Regions from separate parts of the Rahnella sp. CFA14(1/10) genome, predicted to be linked through region 3. Evidence: predicted binding sites of a transcription regulator. Region 3 holds the regulator's gene; each other region holds the start of a gene.
What was found. The regulator CRP, encoded in region 3, controls carbon source genes, mostly activating them, when cyclic AMP is high. The targets are predictions, from matches to a motif close to ATGTGANNNNNNTCACAT.

Region 1: a site for CRP is predicted at 1,742-1,759, ahead of EVX52_RS08135 (glycoside-pentoside-hexuronide (GPH):cation symporter). Genes of this name have one in related genera too.
Region 2: a site for CRP is predicted at 1,383-1,400, ahead of EVX52_RS17360 (YfcZ/YiiS family protein). Genes of this name have one in related genera too.
Region 4: a site for CRP is predicted at 2,454-2,471, ahead of EVX52_RS09460 (2-hydroxycarboxylate transporter family protein). Genes of this name have one in related genera too.

The regions. Positions count from the first base shown of each region.
Region 1 is NZ_SEWS01000003.1:333,999-337,907, forward strand. Features, by position in the region: gene EVX52_RS08130 (TIM-barrel domain-containing protein) at 1-217, opposite strand, end outside; gene EVX52_RS08135 (glycoside-pentoside-hexuronide (GPH):cation symporter) at 214-1,611, opposite strand; gene EVX52_RS08140 (acetyl-CoA carboxylase biotin carboxylase subunit family protein) at 2,145-3,278, shown strand; gene EVX52_RS08145 (MFS transporter) at 3,244-3,909, shown strand, end outside.
Region 2 is NZ_SEWS01000008.1:232,552-236,460, forward strand. Features, by position in the region: gene fadL (long-chain fatty acid transporter FadL) at 1-1,111, opposite strand, end outside; gene EVX52_RS17360 (YfcZ/YiiS family protein) at 1,529-1,861, shown strand; gene fadI (acetyl-CoA C-acyltransferase FadI) at 2,193-3,506, shown strand; gene fadJ (fatty acid oxidation complex subunit alpha FadJ) at 3,503-3,909, shown strand, end outside.
Region 3 is NZ_SEWS01000006.1:14,874-18,782, reverse strand. Features, by position in the region: gene EVX52_RS13090 (YccS/YhfK family putative transporter) at 1-1,702, opposite strand, end outside; gene crp (cAMP-activated global transcriptional regulator CRP) at 1,764-2,396, opposite strand; gene EVX52_RS13080 (OsmC family protein) at 2,759-3,166, shown strand; gene EVX52_RS13075 (phosphoribulokinase) at 3,170-3,909, opposite strand, start outside.
Region 4 is NZ_SEWS01000004.1:104,689-108,597, reverse strand. Features, by position in the region: gene citC ([citrate (pro-3S)-lyase] ligase) at 1-21, opposite strand, end outside; gene EVX52_RS09465 (fumarylacetoacetate hydrolase family protein) at 108-995, opposite strand; gene EVX52_RS09460 (2-hydroxycarboxylate transporter family protein) at 1,032-2,396, opposite strand; gene EVX52_RS09455 (sensor histidine kinase) at 2,767-3,909, shown strand, end outside.

The DNA.
Region 1 (3,909 bases), on a different contig from region 3:
TGATGTTGCCGTTGCGCAGCGTCAGGGTTTCTGCGCTGCGGCTGATCTCAGCTTTTGGCTGAACATCCGCTGGCAGTAGCGCCCATAACGAATCATTGAGCTCAGGCCGGCAGGTGGCCCGCACGCGCAGGCTGTTTTCTCCCCAGGGCTCAATCACCAGCGTTTGTTGATCGAAATGCCAGAGGATACGGTTTTTTTCGGCGATTAATTCGCTCATGCGGACTCCTGTGTATGCAAGGTGGCCTGACGTTCAGGCTCATGTTCCCGGGAAATTTTGGACTGATTAATCTGTTTCATGGTGGCGTCATCGAGTTTGTACCAGCGCATCGACAATGCACTGAACATCGACAAGATGCCCGGCACCAGTGAGAACAATGCGATAATCGACAGCATCGCGACGGTATTCTGCTGGGCAGCATGGGGCACGTAACCGCTTATGCCCAGTGTCCAGCCGACCACCGCTCCGCTCACCGCCATCCCCATTTTGAGGATCGCCAGCAAAGTGGAGAACACCGTGCCATCCATGCGCTTGCCTTGTTTGTATTCGCCGTAATCCACCACGTCAGACATCATCACCCACATCAGTGTGGTAGTGACCTGATAGAAGGTTGAAACCAGCAACGTCATGCCCACCAGCAGGGAAATCCATGCCGGAACGAAGAAAATCGCCGCGCTCAGCGCACCGGTCAGCACCGCGCACAGCGTGAAGGCCGCGAGTTTGCTGCGGTTGCGGGTCAGCGGTTTTACCAGCAAACTGCCGAGACTCTTACCCACAATATGTGCAGCCAGCAGCCACATAAAGTAGCTGGCGTGGCCAAGATAATAGGTGACGTAGTACATCATCGCGCCGAGGCGTACTACGCCGAAGGAGATATTGAAGAAGATCAGCGCCGCCACCACGCGCCACTGGTCATTACGCACTAAATCACGTAAATCGGAGAGAAAATTCTCGTGCGTCGGCGGCGCACTGATACGTTCTTTGGTGTTTAAAAAACACAACAGGAACATCACCACGGCGATCGACGCCATGATTGCCATCGCACCAAAATAGCCGTCAAGTTTATTGCCGCCACCCATCATCTCTGCCAGCGGCATCATCAGGAAGGTGGACATTGCACCACCCAGCGTGGCAAGGAAGAACCGATAGGATTGCAGGGAAATACGCTGGGTATTATCAGGCGTGATGATCGCGCCCATCGAGCAATAAGGAATGTTGATGGCGGTATACATCAGCATCATCACGCAATAGGTGACGCTGGCGTATACCATCTTTCCGCCCAAGGTCAGGGATTCCGGTACCGCATAAACCAGCAAACAGCTGGCTCCGAAAGGTAACGCAAGCCAGAGAATATAAGGCCGGAATTTACCGAAACGCGTTTGCGTCCGGTCAGCGATCAGCCCCATCGCGGGGTCCACAATGGCGTCAGCGACGCGGGCAACCAGAAACATTGTTCCGACAAATACTGCCGGTAATCCCACAACATCGGTGTAATAAAACGTCAAAAATATAATCACATTATCCAGGCCAATATGGCTCGCCATATCCCCCAGACCGTAGCTCACCTTTTCTTTTACGGATAGTTTCGCCGTTACGGATAGTTTCGCAGTCATTTTTCGTCCTGCCTTTTGTAGGGTTAAACATAAAAAAGTCAGTCCGTCCGTGGTCCGAGGACTTGTTATAGAATGGTTAAAAGAGAGCGACAATTGCGAGATATCATAAATTTCTTATGATTTTTGATTTGTGTGATACCGGTAACATGATGAGATCCGTCTCGCCTGCGGAACGGGAGAAGGAGAGAAAATGATACCCGCGATAATTATAAATTTTGCTAATAAATAGGGCTGAACCTGAGGGATCGGGAAAAAAAAGCATGTTTGAATCCAGCGACCCCGACACCAGTGCATTCAACTTAAATAATTCAGGTGACAACATAAACAGTGGTTAATGTTGCCATATCAGGATTAAAACTCTGAATGAAATGTTTTCATCTTCTTGTTATTAATGAAAAAAATGCATTTTTCTATCTTGATAAATTTTGGTTATGATGTAATTTATTGCTAACAAGTTAACGTATTGTTATGAATACCTGGAGACTGAAAGCAATACATTTCTATTCAGGCATTTTGAAAATGAGGGTTCACGGGTGCAAGAGAATTGGTTGTTATTACTCGGTGGGGCAAGCGTGGTACAGGGGCCTGATTTACTCGATGAAGCCAAAGAAGCAGGATATAAAATCCTGCTTACCGACACAGAAGAAAATCTCAGGGTGTTTGGCGACAGAGCGCAAAAAGCCGACGAGGTGGTGGTAACCAATCATTACGATGATGAAGCAATACGGGATTTACTGGCCAGGTATCCCTATATAAAACGGAGTTATGCTTTTCGCGAAAAACTTCAGTTTGTAAATAGTAAACTTAATATATTATTAGATTCCTCATGGACACGCCCTGCAACAATCATGCTGATACAAAACAAGTATCTTTGTCGTGAGCTGTTACGAAAATGCGGCATCAGCCAGCCGGAAGCTTTTTTGTGTTATTCAGCAAGTGATGTAGAGGAAAAATTAAGAATACATTTTTCCGGTCATGAAGCCATCCTTAAACCCGTCACCGATGCAGGCAGTCGCGGGGTATATTCTGTCTGTTCAGACAACATTGATAATATTATTCCCAGACTCCCGCAGAAAGGTTACCCATTCATCCTTGAAGAGAAGGTGGAAGGTAAAGAATACAGCCTTGAAGCCCTTTTCGTTGGCAAAAAGTTCAGAATGCTAAATATCACTGAAAAGTTTTTATTTGCAGAGACTTTTTTTGAGCAAGGGCATGTTAATCCGGCAGGTGTTTCTCTTGACGAGCAGAAAAAACGTCAGGCCCGGGCATTAGTGGAGTCTGCGTGCAAAGTGATTGGTATCGAATACGGCATGATCCACGCCGAGTTTTGGGATACTGATGCAGGTATTATTTTGGGAGAAATTCACAACCGTGTCGGGGGTGACTTCATCTCAGTGATGGCGGCCGAGACAGCAGGTATTAATGTATGGCAAAGCCAGCTAACCGATACTCTCTGTTATAAAGCACAGAAAAAAGAGCATATGGCTGTGTGGTCAGAACGTAAAGGAGTAAGCCGCCCCTCTGCTTTGCCGCCGGATTTAGACCAAAAACCAGGGTTTGTTGGCCACGCCTATCTGGGCGAACGCAATTTATTGTGTGCTGAGGGTGCAAGTTATGAGGAGGCGTTAAATAATGCAAAAAGCATTTCAAAACTCTTCAATATTTAAAATCATCCTTGTCCAGGATTTCATCGGGGCCTTTGCCTTCTTTGCTCCTCAGGCATTGTTAATCGCTTATTTACACGAAAACTTGCAGCTGTCAGCAGCCCATACCAGCGGTATATTATTCACGTTGATATTCTTTTCGAGAATTGGCCGCTTAGCCTTTTCACCCTATCTGGATAGAATAAACTTCCCTCTTTTACTTGCAATACTGCAACTGTTAGGAGGATTGGGCTTCTTCCTGCTATCGCGTGGCGAGATTACACAACTCTATTTAGGCGCATTTCTCGTCGGGCTTTTCTACGGGAATAACTCAATTGTTATCCGTATTGCCACCTCCTTTTTGAAAAATCAGTCACTCTCTTTAAACTATTCGTTGCTCAGTACGGTCACAAACCTGGCTTCAAGTGGTGGGGCCATACTCCTGGGCATGTTGTATCAGCATGTCGGGCCCGTTTATATGTTTGAAACAATGTCCTTACTGTTTACACTCACCTGTGCATACACCTACTGGGCGACAAGAAAAATAATCCTCCCCAAACAGGGACATTTCTTCAAGGTATTAATGAGCCTGGTCAGGAGGAAAGTGATTTTACTGACGCTGCTACTTATCCTGCTTGTGTGGTTCATCTATTCG
Region 2 (3,909 bases), on a different contig from region 3:
TACCGGCGGAAACCCAGAAGCGGTCCTGATCCGGAATAGAAATGGTGCGGTTATCTGCCGGAACCGGGCTGTCATCGAAGGCGATACCGGTACGGAACGTCCAGTTATCGTCGTAGTAATAGGTGGTGCCCAACGCGATGCGGTAAGCATCATGATAACCTTCGTCTTTCTGGAACAGCGTCTGGCCGTTAGAACCGGTCGCTTTCAGCTCCTGGAACTGGCTCCAGCTGGTGTAAGCCAGGCTGTAGTGAATCGCCCATTTTGGTGCCACGCGGTTATAACCGGACAATTCCCACATTTCAGGCAAGTTCAGGGTCAGGGATCCCGGCACGGTCTGGCCACCCGTTCCGCCTAACGCTTTCGGAATGCCGTTACGGTATTCGCCGTCGAAGTCAATTTTCACTTCAGAACGGTAGGTGAAGCCGTAGCGGTTATTATCATCCACTTCATACAGGATACCGGCGTTCCAGCCGTAACCCCACTCATTGCCTTTCAGCTTGGCGGCTTCCGTATCCGCAGGCAGCAGACCGCCGGTTTGAATCGGCACCAGTTCACCGGCAGTACGGCGAATTTTCGCTTTCGCGTAAACGGCATCGAAGCCTAGGCCGAAGCTGAAATGCTGGTTCAAACGGTAAGCAACACTTAAGTTAGTGTTAACGGTGGTAAGGTCAGTTTCACCGCCGATCGGGCCAGCCGGATAATTATCGCTGAACTCAGTCGCCAGACCGTAGTTTGACGTAGCCGAGGCACCGACCGCCCATTGATCATTGAGTGGCATAATAAAGTGGATATTAGGCACCCACTGATTCGGCGCAATGTTATCCGCATCAGTGCTCCTGCCTGTAACCGGCGAGTTGCCTGTTACTTTGACATCCGGGTCGACATAAATCGCACCCGCTGAGAAAGAGGGACGATCAAACATGGTCATGGTTGCCGGGTTACGGCTGCCGGATGCGGCAGTATCAGCGATGGCACCTTCACCCGAGAAAGAGCGGCCTAACCCCGCAGCGGTATATTCATTTAACTGAAAACCTGCTGCATAAACGTTGGAGGAAACAATTGCCACTGCAGCTGCCAGAGCAGATCTTTTAAACAGGTTTTTCTGGTTCATGACCAAAACCTCAATTTTATGTTTTTTATCAAACAATGTTACATCAAGTAACAATGAGCGCGGGATTGTAGGGTCCGTTATCAGTCTGACAAATCAGACCAGTGAGCGAAGTATAGGTCTGACCTGTGGTGTAGTTGCAATAATGTTTCATAGATATTTCTTATTTGATGCAAGAAATTGGATCCACTTAACAAAAAACAAACAATAAAAGTTCAATTAAGAAACGTTAAAGTGAGAACAGTGACGAAGTTATAAACGATTACTTACATATACGTGATCTGGATCACCTGAAAGGCACATAATAAGTAAGCACTAGTGTGTTGTCAGAACGGTGGCGTAAAATACAAGCTGGAAATAAAACCTTATTCGCAATCAGGCCAGACGGTGGACGTTGCCGCTGATGCCGGGGAGAAAATTATGTCTGACGTAACCATGTCCTCTAAATCCACCCAACCTCTGCATTCCATCAACAAATGTGGTGCGGAAGAAACCGCAGCCTGCTGCTGTGTCGATGTCGGAACCATCATGGACAATACGGATTGCACCGCTTCTTACAGCCGTGTTTTCGAAACCGAAGCTCAGGCGAACGAAACCCTGCAAGCCCTGACCGAACGCGCACGCGGCGTTGAATCTGAGCCATGTGAAATCAACAGCCGTATCGAAAAAGTGGATGGCGGCGTCGAACTGAATATCGATTTCACATTTAGCTGCCAGGCTGAAACGATGATCTTCCAGTTAGGCTTGAGATAATCCCCGTCATACTTTGAGCCGCAGATGCGTTGGCTGCACTCCGTAACCGAATTACTGATGTATATCAGTTCATCGGAATGGCATTGATTGCCGCGTGACTCATTCTGCGACTCAAATTATTGAGAGGAAGTTCTAAGTTGTAATACCGCTTAAATAAGCGGTATTTCTTTGTCTGCTATTTCTGCCTGCCGCCTTTCTTCTCATTCTTATTTCAGAAAAATTTGCTGTTGCTCGCACTTCACTCCCTTTCGCTTTGCCAAATGTAAATACATAGTTAAAACTGAGTTATCAGGTCTGACCTCTTAAGACCCTATTTTTCTCAGGAGCTTGTATGAATAAAGTCGTTCCACTGGTGACGCGTGAGGGCGATCGCATTGCGATTGTCGACGGCTTACGTACGCCGTTTGCTAAACAGGCCACCGCCTATCACGGCATTCCTGCTGTCGATCTCGGTAAAATGGTGGTCAGTGAGCTGCTGGCAAAAAGTGGGATTGACCCGAAGGACATCGACCAGCTGGTTTTCGGTCAGGTGGTCCAGATGCCGGAAGCGCCGAATATCGCCCGCGAAATTGTGCTCGGTACCGGCATGAATGTATCGACCGATGCCTATAGCGTCTCGCGTGCCTGTGCCACCAGTTTTCAGGCGGTTGCTAACGTGGCCGAAAGCATCATGAGCGGGATGGTGCAGGTCGGGATCGCGGGCGGAGCGGATTCTTCTTCGGTATTGCCGATAGGTGTCAGCAAACGACTGGCCCGCGCCCTGGTGGATGTTAATAAAGCACGTACGCTGTCGCAGCGTCTCTCCATTTTCAGCAAACTCAAACTGCGCGATTTGCTGCCGGTGCCGCCTGCTGTGGCTGAATATTCTACCGGTCTGCGCATGGGCGATACCGCAGAGCAGATGGCGAAAAGCCATAACATCAGCCGCGTGCAGCAGGATGAGCTGGCGCACCGTTCTCATACGCTGGCCGCGCAGGCATGGGAGCAGGGGTATTTAACCTCGCAGGTCATGGCTGCACAGGTTCCGCCTTACCGTGAAGTGCTGCAAAAAGATAACAACATCCGCCTGAATTCTGAAATCAGTCAGTATGCCAAATTGCGCCCGGCTTTCGACCGTAAACACGGTACCGTCACCGCCGCCACCAGCACGCCGCTGACGGATGGTGCCGCGGCGGTATTAATGATGAGCGAATCCCGCGCACGTGAACTGGGCCTTGAACCTCTCGGCTATCTGAAAAGTTTTGCGTTTGCCGCTATCGGCGTCTGGGAAGACATGCTTCTCGGGCCTGCCTACGCCACGCCGCTGGCGCTGGATCGCGCAGGGTTGACGCTGGACGATTTGGATCTGATCGATATGCATGAAGCGTTTGCGGCACAGACGCTGGCGAATATCAAAATGTTAGCCAGTGATGAGTTCGCCCGTGAAAAACTTGGCCGTAGTCAGGCTGTTGGCGAAATAGACTGGGATAAATTCAATGTTCTGGGCGGTTCACTGGCCTACGGGCATCCTTTTGCGGCAACCGGCGCACGAATGATTACCCAGACTCTGCATGAATTACGTCGTCGTGGCGGGAAATATGGGCTGACCACTGCCTGTGCCGCTGGCGGCTTAGGCGCAGCAATGATCCTGGAGGCCGCGCAATGAGAGAACCTATGGAAAACCTGAATCCGGCAGAAACTCAAGCAACCGAACCGGTCTCTGCTTTTTCACTGATATTTACCACGGAACATGTGGGGATTATCACCATCGATGTTCCCGGCGAAAAAGTGAATACCTTAAAGGCTGAATTTGCTCAACAAATCAGCGCTATTTTGCACAAAGCACAGCAGTATCCCGGTCTGAAAGGTCTGGTGCTCATTTCGGGCAAAACAGATTCATTCATTGCCGGTGCGGATATCACCATGATTTCGGGCTGTCAGACAGCCGTCCAGGCCAGTGAACTGGCGCAAAAAGGCCAGACGGTGATGGCTCAAATCGCCTCGTTTTCTGTGCCGGTGGTGGCCGCTATTCATGGTGCCTGTCTCGGCGGTGGTCTGGAACTGGCGCT
Region 3 (3,909 bases):
CCTGCATCGCCTGGTTTAAAGAAGTGAACAGCTTATTGTGCGCCTGATTGACCTGCATACGGGTATACGCCAGTTTTGCGGTGTCGGGGTTTTCCTCAAGCAGCAGACGGATAGCGTCCTGATACGTTTCCAGCGCCTGATGCGCGTTCTGGCGCAGCAAACCGCTTTGCCATTGCGGCCATAGCCAGAGGGTGCCACCGAAGGCCAGCGCACAGCCGAGCAGCGTATCGACCAGTCGTGGTATCAGAAAATGCACACCGTTCATCGCCAGTAGTTGCAGGGTATACACTGCCGTCACCGTCATGCCGACCATCGCCAGCCCGTAATTTTTGCGTAAAACCGTATAGGACAACAAGGTGATCAGCAGCATGCACAGCAGCGTGGTGCTTTCCGGTAGCGCCAGTTTTAACAATCCTGAAGCAATCAGCAAACCTGCCAGCGTACCGAGCGCACGGTGCTGGATCCTGACCCGAGTGGCGTTATAGCCGTTCTGGCTGACCAGCATGATAGTCAGCAAAATCCAGTACGGTTTGGGCAAATTGAAGAACAGCCCCAGGCTGCTGCCAATCGCCAAAATAATGCCCAGACGCGCGGCATTACGCAGGGCCACGGATTTGAAAGAAAGATAGCTTTTTAGCGCAGTCCAGAAGGGCAGCCGTGGCTGGGTGCTCATCAGATCGCGCCGGTATAACGGGCGCTGGGTCCGCAGCAGGCGCGCAATGCGGCTGAAATGGTAATAACAAAACTGGCCAACCGGATTGTCCGGGTTACGCGCGGCGATTTTCTCCAGCGCAGCCAGCTCATTGGCCATGGTAAAGCGCTCAGATAAACGGTGATAAAGAATATCGCCGGCAATCACCCGAAGACGGGTGGAAATCACCTGCGCATTGCGGCGGATTACCGCTTCTGCATGGCTTTCCTCAACCAGTTTCTGTACTTCCTCCGGCTGATGCAGGCTGACGGTAATGTGCTCCTGCAAATCGAGAGCAACCTGAAAAAGCTGAAACAGTCGCTTATGGTGATGATGATGTCCGTGTTGTGGCAGCATGTGTAATTGCTGATAAAGCAGGGCAATCAGGTCGATAACCTGCTGCTGACGGGTAAGTAATGGCGGCAACGCCGTCTCGGGATCGGTATGTTGCGTCAGCAGACTGTACTTGGCCTCGAAATAATCCGCGAGTTGCAGATAAAGCTGGCTGAGCGTTTCGCGCATAGGCTGTTCTTGCGAAATACGAAACCACACCCAGTTAAACACCCCGTACCAGGCTGTGCCTGCTGCGAACAGCACCGGTGCCTGCCACATCGGGCGCACGCCGACCATACTCAGTGTGAAAATAGTGGCTACCAGCGCGCCGGGTAACAGGCGCGCATGTAACGGGCTGATTTCACCGGTAACGCCGAGCAATAACGCCAGCGATAGCATGATCAGCGGCAGCGGAACGTGCCAGTTTTCCAGCATCAGTTGCAGCAGAATGCTGCTCACGGCAAACAGTGAACCGCCGACGATCAGACGTTTGAAAAAGCGTTTGTGCGGGGTATCCAGACCGGCGATGTTACAGCAGGCCGGGCAGAGGGAAAACAGCAGACCCATTTGCAAGTTGCCAAACAGCCAGCAAATGCCAACAGGCAGGCACAACACCAGCGTCTGGCGCAGCGCGTAATTCACTTCAGGATGGTAAAACAGTTTTCGCCATAACGTCATGGGTAAAGCTTAGCCCATAAAAAAGGCGCGACAGTATTCTGCCGCGCCAATTTTCGAGGGATTAACGTGTGCCGTAAACGACAATCGTTTTCCCGTGTGCGGAGATCAGGCTCTGATCTTCCAGCATTTTGAGGATTCGTCCGACTGTTTCACGTGAACAACCGACGATTTGGCCAATTTCCTGACGGGTAATCTTGATTTGCATCCCGTCCGGATGGGTCATTGCATCAGGCTGTTTAGCCAGGTTGAGCAACGTTTGAGCGATACGACCGGTTACGTCGAGGAAGGCAAGGTTGCCGACTTTCTCTGACGTCACTTGCAGACGGTTGGCCATCTGCGCGGAGAGACGCATCAGAATATCCGGGTTAACCTGAATCAGCTGGCGGAACTTTTTATACGAAATTTCAGCCACTTCACAGGCAGTTTTAGCACGTACCCAGGCACTACGTTCCTGACCTTCTTCGAAGAGTCCCAGCTCACCGATGAAGTCACCTTGGTTAAGGTAGGACAGTATCATTTCCTTGCCTTCTTCATCTTTAATCAGGACAGCAACTGACCCTTTCACGATGTAGTAAAGCGTTTCGGCTTTTTCACCCTGGTGAATCAGCGTACTTTTAGAAGGATACTTATGTATATGACAGTGAGACAGGAACCATTCAAGAGTCGGGTCTGTTTGTGGCTTGCCGAGAACCATTAGCTATTATCCTCTGTTGTTATCGCTGCCCAAAATCACAGGGCTCAGAGTTCCCTGTATGGCACTTCAAATCCAAAGCGCCCTTTCAGCATATAACTCCCCAGAAATGCTGCAAGCGGATGTCGGAGTGCAACAGCCTGTTTATTGCTGTTAACACCGTGGGTTCTGTTCTTAAACCGCAAAAACCGTCACCGCAATTTACTGGAAAGTATGTTTCGGCTTTGTTTGTAGCACAGGTTTGAGATGCTGTCTTCTGTTGTCTCGCTTCAGCATGATGGCGATCGGGTTACGTTGCCAGATTTTGGTCTAAAGGGTACTCTGAGAGCAGATTTCTAAAAGTTTATTCACCGGGAGAATAGTTCATGCACGCACGTGTCAAATGGGTTGAAGGGCTGACCTTTTTAGGTGAGTCAGCGTCGGGTCATCAGATTTCAATGGATGGTAACGCGGGCGATAAAGCCCCAAGCCCGATGGAAATGTTACTGATGTCCGCAGGCGGCTGCAGTGCAATTGACGTGGTATCTATTTTACAGAAAGGCCGTAATGACGTGCGTGATTGTGAAGTGAAGCTGACTTCACAACGCCGCGAAGAAGCGCCGCGTCTGTTCACGCATATCAATCTGCATTTTATCGTCACCGGTAAGGATCTGACCGATAAGATTGTTGAACGTGCGGTCAGCCTTTCTGCCGAAAAATACTGTTCAGTGTCTCTGATGTTGGGTAAAGCGGCCACCATCACCCACAGCTTTGAAGTGATTGCAGCGGAATAAAGTTTACTCGATTTTCTTACCTTCCATCAGGCGCTGCACCAGTGGCGCCATGATCAGCTCCATTGCCAGCCCCATTTTCCCACCTGGTACCACCAGCGTTTTGATGTGCGAGATAAATGACCCCTGCAACATTGCCAGCAGATAGGGGAAATCGATGTCGTCCAGTCCCTGGAAATGGATCACCACAAAGCTTTCATCCAGTGACGGAATGGCTTTTGCTGCGAACGGGTTTGAGGTGTCGATAGTCGGCACACGCTGGAAGTTGATGTGGGTGCGGGAAAACTGCGGCGTAATGTAGCTGATATAATCATCCATCGAACGCACGACGGAATCCATCACTGCTTCACGTGAATGGCCACGCTCCCCGGTATCGCGCACCAGTTTCTGGATCCACTCCAGGTTAACGATAGGCACAACGCCGACCAGCAAATCGACCTGGGCGGCGACATCAATTTTGTCTGTCACTACACCGCCGTGCAGGCCTTCATAGAATAAGATATCCGTTGGTTCCGGCAACGCCTGCCATGGCGTAAACGTGCCCGGCACCTGATTATAGGGAACCGCTTCGTCATAAGTATGCAAATACTTACGTGAACGGCCGGTGCCGGTTTTGCCATATTCGATAAAGCTTTTTTCCAGCAAACCAAAGTCATTGGCTTCCGGCCCGAAATAACTGATGTGGCGCCCGAGATCGCGTGCCTTACGGATCGCCGCATCCATTTCAGGACGGGTGAAATGGTGAA
Region 4 (3,909 bases), on a different contig from region 3:
GGGTTCGTCACGGCTGAACATAATGCATTCCTGATGTCTGGTGTAAGTCGACGCAATGTTTAAAACGCCGGGCTGAATGCCCGGCCAGGTCAGTTGGTTTTAAGAGGTTAGTGAGCCGCCCGGGCATGGCTCACCTGACGGCCGGCGGCAACCTTGGTTTCTGCCGCAACAATTACATTGCTGAGATGACCAATCTTTTCAATTTCTACTTCGATGCGATCGCCGGGTTTCATAAACAGCGGCGGTACGCGCTTTTTACCTACCCCACCTGGCGAACCGGTAATGATCACGTCACCGGCACTCAGTGAGGTAAAGGTGCTGATGTACTCAATCAGTTCGGCAACGTTGTGGATCATGCTGCGGGTGTTGTCGTCCTGTACCATGTGACCGTTCAGCCAGGTGCGGATTGCCAGTGTGTGCGGGTCTGGGATCTCATCGGCCGTGGTCATCCACGGCCCGAACGCACCGGTCTGCGGCCAGTTTTTACCGGCGGTAAACCAGGTGTGCTGCCAGTCGCGGGCGGAACCGTCCATATAGCAGCTGTAGCCGGCGACGTGCGCCAGGGCGTTTTCGCGGGAAATATTTTCCCCGGCAGAACCGATAATCACTGCCAGTTCACCTTCGTAATCAAATTCGACAGAACGGCTCGGTTTGATGACGGGAGAAGCGTGGCCGGTTTGTGAATCAGCAAAGCGGACGAACAATGTCGGTGCCGGATTATGCTGGTCAAATTCTTTGCGTTTTTCGGCGTAGTTCATACCAACACAGAGAATTTTTTCCGGATTCTGGATGACCGGCAGAAAAGTCAGATCGTCGATATCCACATCTGCGGGCAGGGTCGCCAGCGCCTGAGCCTGTGCCAGTGCATTGCCTGCCAGCAGGGCTTTGAGGTCCGGATAACGCTGACCGAGATGGCGACCAAGGTCGATCATGCCGTGCCCGGTTGCGATGCCGTAGGACTTGCGCCCCTGATAAAGATAACTTGCCAGTTTCATAAAAATATCCTGAATTAAAAAAGAGTTAGCGCGGCATCAGACGAGGAAGTTGCCGAGCACCAGCAGGGCAACCGAGACATTAATGGCCCCGCCAATACGTGTGGCTATTTGGGCAAATGGCATCAGTTGCATGCGGTTACCGGCAGTCAGAATGGCGACATCACCGGTACCGCCCTGGCCACTCTGGCAGCAGGAAACGATGGCGACATCAATCGGGTGCATGCCAATTTTCTTGCCGACGAAAAAGCCGGTGGTGACCAGCGCTGCAACAGTGCTGACAATGACCAGCAGATTAGAAATCGTGAATGCGGCAACCAGTTCATTCCACGGTGTGATGGCGACACCGACGGCGAACAAAATCGGGTAGGTGACGGAAGTCTGGAAGAATTTGTACACCACCTGAGAACCTTCGAGCAGGCGGGGAGAAACGCCGTGCGCCAGTTTCAGGCCAACAGCCGCAAACAGCATCCCGACCGGTGCAGGAAGACCAATCAGCTTGTGTAACAGCATGCCCACCATATAAAGCAGAACGGCCAGTAATGCACCTGAGGCAATGGTCGTGACATCGGTTTTACCGCCAGCCACTGTCGGCGTGTTGCTTTCCGTTGTGGCATTTTTAGCAGACGGCATCAGCTGACCTTCGCCGGTGAGGTGTGGATAGCGTTTACCTAGCTGATTGAGAGAACCGGAGATCACGATAGCCGTCAGGCTGCCCAGCATCACGATAGGCAGGATGCGACCCAGCGCCACACCCTGGTCCATGTGTAATAAGGTTGCGTAACCAATGGACAGCGGGATGGCACCTTCACCCACGCCACCGGCCATGATCGGTAAGATCAGGAAGAAGAAAATCTGAAAGGGTTCCATGCCCAGCGCCAGACCGACCCCCATCCCGACCAGCATGCCAACCACTTCGCCGCACAACATTGGGAAGAAAATACGCATGAACCCCTGGATCAGCACTTTGCGATCCATGCTCATGATGCTGCCCACGATAATGCAGCAGATGTAGAGATACAGAATATTGGTGCTTTTGTAGAACTTGGTGGTGGACTCCACCACGACATCCGGCAGCAGGCCGTAATAGACCAGCGCGGAAGGAATGAACGTGGCGCAAATCGCCGCTGCGCCCATCTTGCCGATAAAAGGCAGACGCTTGCCGAACTCGCCACAGGCAAACCCAAAGAACGCTAACGTGGCGACCATCACCACGATGTCGCTCGGCAGTTTGCCGTCAAGACAATCTATTGCGATAAGTAGCCCCGCCATGGCGAACAGCGGTAACGGAATAATGCCGATTTTCCAGGTATCGAGAATGTGCCACCATTTTTCTTTTAATGAGAGCTGTTTAACGCAGGAAGATCCCGCAGTAACAGAATAGGTGTCGTCAGTTGTACTCATTATGAATCCCCTGTGTCAATTTGTGCAGGGAGTATAAGAGTAATGCTGACCGGTAATATGTGAGGTGCCGCAAATTAGAAAAGGTGTTTTAAAGGAGTGAAAGGTTTTTATGGTTTTAATTAATTTAAAAACTCAGGCCGCTATTATTTTTCGTGGTTTTTATGGTGTTATTTGCAATTATAATATTACTGTTAATTTATGGTGAAATAGCTGTTGTGAATTATGGGGTTAGCCGCCTAGGCCCTGACGCGCCTGATGATGTTATGCGGCATGCCTCGCAACTTTAATCCTTCACGCTGACGCAAATACCGGGGCGTGATAATATCTTTGCACTTTCTATTAATATCACTGTCTGGTTATAGGTTTCCCGATGCGGTTTAGGCCTTCTTTTCAGATAAAGCTATTCATTTATCTTGTCATGCTATTTATGACACTTTTTTCGATAGCGGGCATTTATTACTATTATGATATAGAACGTCAGTTATATGAAGATATGGGTACTCGTGCAAAAGTTCAGGCAGAGGAAATTGCACTTATTCCTTCATTAATTACCGCCGTTGAAAATAAGGATGTTCCGGCTATTAATCATTTAATGATGAGTATTTCTGCACGCAGTGATGCCAGTTACATGGTGATAGGCGATGGTAAAGCAATACATCTGTTTCATTCGATTTATGCTGACCGTGTGGGGAAAATGCTGGTCGGGGGAGACAACGGGGATGTGCTGGCGGGCAGAAGCACCACCACCATCCGGCTGGGAGGTATCGGCTTATCGTTGCGCAGTAAGGCACCGATCATCAACGGGCAAGGCAACGTGGTCGGTATCGTTTCTGTGGGGTATCTCACCAGCCACATCAATAACCTGACTATCGAAAAAGTCATCCGTATTTTGCTGGCCGCCGCCACCTTGCTGCTGGCGTTGTTTACCTTCTCATGGTTTTTTTCACGTTCGATTAAACGGCAGATGTTTTCGCTGGAGCCCCGTGAAATAGGTCTGCTGGTGCGTCAGCAAAAGGCGCTGATGGAATCGATTTACGAAGGTGTGATCGCTATTGATGCGCAGTTGCGGGTCGCGGTCATCAACCAGGCGGCCAAAAAATTGCTCAGTCTTGATGTGCCGTCCCGTGAACTGCGAGGTCAGCCGCTCGGGCAGGTGATTGCGCCGGTCAGTTTCTTTGATCCGCAGGTTATGCTGGAAAAAGATATCCACGATGAAATCTGCCTGTTCAATAACCTGACAGTGATCGCCAGCCGGGTACGGATCATGCTGGAAGACCAGCTCCAGGGGTGGGTGATCACTTTTCGGGATTGCAGCGATATCGACCGGCTCAGCATCCAGCTGAGCCAGGTGCAGCGTTATGCCGATAACCTGCGGGTGATACGCCACGAACAGCTCAACTGGACGGCAACACTCGCCGGGCTCCTGCATATGGGACGTTACGACGAGGCGATCCGCTATATCGAAGCTCAGTCTGAAAGTGCGCAGGAATTGCTGGATTTCGTTTCGGCGCGA